Prosthecomicrobium sp. N25: one gene and its partner. The protein of the gene in region 1 interacts with the protein of each later gene in a pairwise test. Links are inferred from orthologs where the notes say so. Each region holds a gene or a part of one and is shown on either strand. Other genes may lie near its edges.

Evidence for each region. Proteins that work in one complex are often made in the same cells at the same time.
Region 2: the proteins of WBG79_RS09585 (region 1) and ybgC interact in binary tests that used the Escherichia coli proteins (3 or more experiments, as listed by UniProt). The link is inferred for Prosthecomicrobium sp. N25 from one-to-one orthologs.

Annotation. Positions count from the first base shown.
Region 1 is NZ_JBBCAT010000001.1:2,121,997-2,124,735, reverse strand. Bases 54-2,732 are described here. They hold WBG79_RS09585 (acyl carrier protein), read right to left. Parts: upstream 1,672-2,732; coding sequence 1,435-1,671; downstream 54-1,434. Other genes in these bases: fabG (3-oxoacyl-[acyl-carrier-protein] reductase), read right to left, coding at 2,003-2,732; fabF (beta-ketoacyl-ACP synthase II), read right to left, coding at 72-1,334. In the rest of the region: more of fabG, read right to left, coding at 2,733-2,739. UniProt on the Escherichia coli protein: Carrier of the growing fatty acid chain in fatty acid biosynthesis.
Region 2 is NZ_JBBCAT010000001.1:1,667,454-1,670,390, reverse strand. The notes cover bases 1-2,877. They hold ybgC (tol-pal system-associated acyl-CoA thioesterase), read right to left. Parts: upstream 1,730-2,877; coding sequence 1,271-1,729; downstream 1-1,270. Other genes in these bases: ruvB (Holliday junction branch migration DNA helicase RuvB), read right to left, coding at 2,595-2,877; WBG79_RS07565 (HAD-IA family hydrolase), read right to left, coding at 1,781-2,524; WBG79_RS07575 (phytanoyl-CoA dioxygenase family protein), read right to left, coding at 38-1,072. Also shown: more of ruvB, read right to left, coding at 2,878-2,937.

The sequences.
Region 1 (2,739 bases):
TGGAAAAACCCTGTCGGGGCGGGCACTTCCCGCCCGCGTCGGAGCGCCGCGGCGGCGCTCCTGCGAGGGTGTCAGGCGGCGCGGCGGAGAATCAGCGTCGCGTTGGTGCCGCCGAAGCCGAAGGAGTTGGAGAGCACGGTGTCGATCCGGCGCTCGCGGGCGACCAGCGGCACGAGGTCGATCGGGGTCTCGACGGACGGGTTCTCGAGATTGATGGTCGGCGGTGCGATCTGGTCGCGGATGGCGAGGGTGGAGAAGATCGCCTCGACGGCGCCAGCGGCGCCCAGGAGATGGCCGGTCATAGACTTGGTGGAGGACATCGAGATGCCCGCCGCGGCATTGCCGACCAGCCGCTGCACGGCGCCGAGCTCGATTTCGTCGCCGAGCGGAGTCGATGTGCCGTGGGCGTTGATGTAGTCGATGTCGGCGGCCGTGATGCCGGCGCGCTTCATGGCGGCGGACATGCAGCGGAAGGCGCCGTCGCCGTCCTCGGCCGGGGCGGTGATGTGGTAGGCGTCGCCCGACATGCCGTAGCCGACGACCTCGGCGTAGATCTTGGCGCCGCGCGCCTTGGCGTGCTCCAGGCTCTCGACGACCACGCAGCCGGCGCCCTCGCCCATCACGAAGCCGTCGCGGTCCTTGTCGTAGGGCCGGGAGGCGCGGGTCGGCTGGTCGTTGAAGCCGGTGGAGAGGGCGCGGCAGGCCGCGAAGCCGGCGATGGAGATGCGATTGATCGGCGACTCGGTGCCGCCGGCGACCATCACCTCGGCGTCGCCCAGGGCGACGAGGCGGGCGGCGTCGCCGATCGCGTGTGCGCCCGTCGAGCAGGCGGTGACGACCGCGTGGTTGGGGCCCTTGAGGCCATGCTGGATGGAGACGTAGCCACCCGCGAGATTGATCAGGCGGCCGGGGATGAAGAAGGGCGAGACGCGCCGGGGCCCGCGCTCCTTGAGCGTCAGGGAGGCCTCGTAGATGCCGCCGATGCCGCCGATGCCCGACCCGATCAGGACGCCCGAGGAGATCTGCTCCTCGTAGGTCTTCGGGTGCCAGCCGGCGTCGTCGAGGGCCTGGGTGGCGGCCGCGACGGCGAAGATGATGAAGTCGTCGACCTTGCGCTGCTCCTTCGGCTCGAGCCACTGGTCGGCGTCGAAGGTGCCGTTGGTGCCGTCGCCGCGGGGGACCTGGCAGGCAATGCGGCAGGCCAGGTCGTCGACCTCGACGCGGGTCACGGGACCGGCGCCGCTGCGGCCGGCCCGGATGCCGGCCCAGGTCTCCTCGACGCCGCACCCGAGCGGCGTGACCATGCCCAACCCCGTGATGACGACCCTGCGCATCTTATCCATCAGTCCGAACGAGCCCGTTCCACAAAAATCCGACCGGGCGCTGGGCGCCCGGTCTTCCGAATATGGTCACGATATCCGGGAAGGCGAGCGGTCAGCCCGCGTTCTTCTCGAGGAACTTCACGGCGTCGCCGACGGTCAGGATCGTCTCGGCTGCGTCGTCCGGGATCTCGACGCCGAACTCCTCCTCGAAGGCCATCACGAGCTCGACCACGTCGAGAGAGTCGGATCCGAGGTCGTCGATGAAGCTCGCGTTCTCGGTCACCTTCTCGGCGTCGACGCCCAGGTGCTCGACCACGATCTTCTTCACGCGCTCAGCGATATCGCTCATTTCTTTCTTCCTCGAATCCTTGAAGATTTTTCGACCCAAGAAGCCGCGGGCCGGTTCCTGCCCGCTGCCTCGAACCATCCGATCGTCGAAAGCGGCTCGGATCCGGTCCGGGGCCGTCTCGGATGACACCATCGGTGTCGCCGGAGCCCCGTGTTCCGTCGCTGGCTCGCCCCCCCGATTCTGACCGCGCTCGGCCGCAGGACCGCACGCGTTCTCACCCCGTTACCGAAGAGATGGCGGTCGTGCTAGCACACTTTATTTGGCTTGACCAGCGGCCGGCAGACCGTCGCGGAGCGCGGAAATCCAAGCTCCGGAGCCGGTCCGGACGCCCTCAGATCATGGCCATCCCGCCGTTCACGTGAAGGGTCTGGCCGGTGACGTAGGCGGCCTCATCGCTCGCCAGGTAGACGACCGCGGCGGCGATCTCGGACCCGGTGCCGAGGCGGCCGGCGGGCACGGCGCCGAGAATCGATTCCTTCTGCTTGTCGTTCAGCGCGTCGGTCATCGGCGTCTCGATGAAGCCCGGCGCAATGCAGTTGACCGTGATCGAGCGGCTGGCAACCTCCTGGGCGAGCGACTTCGACATGCCGATCATGCCGGCCTTGGCGGCGGCATAGTTGCCCTGCCCGGGGTTGCCCGTGATCCCGACCACCGAGGTGATGCCGACGATGCGGCCGTGGCGGCGCTTCATCATGCCTCTCAGGGCGGCGCGGGCGAGGCGGAAGCCGGCGGTGAGGTTCACCTCGATGACCTGGTCCCACTCCTCGTCCTTCATGCGCATGAAGAGGTTGTCGCGGGTGATCCCGGCGTTGTTGACGAGGATGTCGAGCTTGCCGAGGCCCGCCTCGACGGCGGGCACCAGGGCGTCCACGGAGGCCCGGTCGGCGAGGTTCGCGACGTGGATCTGGACGCGCTCGCCGAGCTCGTGCGCGATGGTCTCGAGCACCTCCCGGCGCGTTCCCGACAGGGCGACCGCGGCGCCCTGGGCGTGGAGGGCCTTGGCGATGGCGCCGCCGATGCCGCCGGTCGCGCCGGTGACGAGCGCGGTCTTGCCGCTCAGGTCGAACA
Region 2 (2,937 bases), 450 kb from region 1 along the record:
CGGAGTTCAATCCTCCCGAAGACGGATGCCCTTGCCCTCAGACATGGGCCGGCGAGGCCGGCGTCACCTTGCCGACCGGGCGCCAGACATTGCGCCGACCCGTCACCTTCTCGCGCAGGTCGCACCAGGCGAGATAGATGTCGAGCTGGCGCTCGGCGACACCCGGGATGCCGAGCGGGTCGAGCCCTACGAAGGGCAGGAAGGGATTGCGGCGCAGGTAGCCGTGGATCTCCATGCGCAGCGTCGGCCGGGTGCTGACCGAGCGGGCGTGGAAACCGTAGGTGTCGGCATAGACGAGCGTGTTGGCGGCCACGGTGACCTGACGCGGCGGCGCGTAGTCGAAGCGGGCGAAGTCCTCCGGCCGGACCCGGAACGAGCCGAGCGCATGGTGGGCCCGCTTGTCGCGGCCGGCGGTCAGGCTCTGCTCGTACTCCCAGGCGAGCCGCTCCGGCGTCAGGCGGTGGGACCCGGGGGCGTACAGGAACGGACCGTCCTCCGGGCCGACGTCCTGCAGGAAGAGCCAGACCTTGGCGGTGGGGTGGAAGGTGTCGGAGTGGAGCTCTGTCTGCGGGTCGGCCTTGCCGCGCTCGGGCTCGGCGATGACGGTCTGCAGGTGGTAGACCGGCGTGCCGCCCGTCGAGGCGACGTAGCGCATGGTCGACCGGACCAGATCGTTGCGCACCACATGGGCGGCCTCGGGGATCTGCGGCAGCGTCCGCGCATCGAGCGGGATCATCCGCGTCACGGTCTGGCCCTGGCGCATCTCACGGGCCTCGAATTCCTGATTGTACAGCCGGTCCTTCAGGCGCGCGAAGGCGTCGGCGGGCAGGAAATCGGGCTTGATCAGGAAGCCGTCGCGATCGAAGGCCGCCCGGTCCTCGGCGGGCACGGCCGCGGCCAGCGCGGCGCGGCGGCGCTCGGCCATGCGGGCGGCGAGCTCGACCCGGCGCTTGTGCAGCCCCATCTCGTTCAGCCGGGCATTGCCCAGGATGGGATTGTGCCGGAAGGACTTGGCCGACCCGAGGATCTCGGCCGCGTAGAGCGGCGACTTCAGCCAGTCGATGGCCTTCATGCTTCTCTCTCCGTCGCGGGCGCGTCCGATCCTGCGCCCGGGGAGAATCTATACATCTGAAATTCGAGCAAAAAAGAAGCAGGCTGCGCAGCTTGCGAAGATTCGTACGGATTCGGTCCTCACCCGGCGTCACGGTTCGCGAGTGTCGGATCGCCGCCATGACGGCGGGGATCTCGGTCCCCGCATCGGCCTTGGCGCTCAGACCGAGGCGAACCTGGCGAAGGCGGCCCGCACGGCCTCGGGAATACGTCGGGGGCGTCCCGTCTTGCCCAGCGCCGCGATCGTCACCTTGGCGGACACCAGGATCTCCGCCCCGATCCGGACGCTCTGCGCGAGTACGAGGCGGGCGCCGCCGATCTCCCGGAGCGCCGTGCGCACCTCGACGAGGTCGTCGAGCCGGGCCGGCTTCAGGAAGTCGATCTCCATGTGGCGGACGGCGAAGAAGACCCCCTCGGGCCCTGCGGACGCCTCCGATTGGCGGACGCCGAGGTGGCGCAGGAAATCGGTGCGGCCGCGCTCCATGAAGCGCACGTAGGCGGCGTGGTAGACGATCCCCCCGGCGTCGGTGTCCTCGTAGTAGATGCGGACGGGCAGGCAGTGCCCGTCGGGGCCGAGGCGGCCGGCGACCAGGGACTCGGGGTCATGCGGGGCGGTCATGGCCCGAAGTCATGCGGCTCCCGCGCGGGCCGGTCAAGGCGGCCGGACGGCTCAGCCCTTCCGCCACCGGTCGAGCGCCGCGAGGGTCACCATCGCCTCGCCGCCCCCCGCGCCGGCGATGTGGCGGTAGGGCCGCCCGGGCTCGCCCAGGTCGGAGAGCACCGCCAGGGCGCCGAAGAAGGGCTCGTCCCGCGTATAGGTGGACGGCGTGACGACGGTCCGGATGCCGGCGGCGGTCGCCGCCTTGAGGCCGTTCAGCGAATCCTCGATGGCGACCGCGGCGTCCGGGTCGACCCCGAGCCGTTCGAGCGCGAGCGCGTAGACGTCCGGGGCCGGCTTCTTGCGCCGGACCTGCTCGCCCGTGACGATCTCGGCGAAGAGGTCGTCGCCGCTCGGCCCGAAGCCGGAACGCAGGATCGAGACCGCGTTGGGCAGGCTCGCCGAGGCCGCCAGGGCGAGCCGGACGCCTGCCGCGCCGGCCTCGCGGACGAGACGGGCCACGCCCGGGCGAAGCTTCGCCTCGCCGGCCTCGACGAGCGCCTGGTATCGCGCGGTCTTGGTCTCGTAGATCCGGTCGATCCGCGCCAGCATGCGCGGTCCGCCCGCCGCATCGTAGCGTTCGACGTAGTGGCGGATCCGGTCCTTGCCCCCCGTCACGGCGAGGAGCCGGCCGTAGAGCTCCGGCGTCCAGTTCCAGCCGAGCTTCTCGGCCTCGAAGGCCTCGTTGTAGGCGCGCCGATGGACCTCCTCGGTGTCCGAGACGGTGCCGTCGAGGTCGAAGATGAGGGTCAGCATGAAGGAGCACCGGGACGAGGAGGGTCGATGAGTATAGCGACCGGCCGGCCCCTCGTCGCCTCCCGCGCCCTCAGTCCTCCTCGGCGCCGAACAGCGGCATCTGCTCCGGCCGGCCGGTCGGAACGGGCAGGCCCATGTGCCGGAAGGCGGCGGGCGTCAGGACGCGGCCGCGCGGCGTGCGCATGACGAAGCCCTGCTGGATCAGGTATGGCTCGACGATCTCCTCGATCGCGTCGCGCGGCTCGGAGAGCGCGGCAGCGATCGTCTCGATCCCCACCGGTCCGCCCGCGAACGAGACGGCGATGACGGTCAGGTATCGCCGGTCCAGCTGGTCGAGCCCGGCCTCGTCCACCTCGAGGCGGCGGAGCGCCACGTCGGCGGATTGGCGGTCGATGCGGTCCTTCCCGCCCACC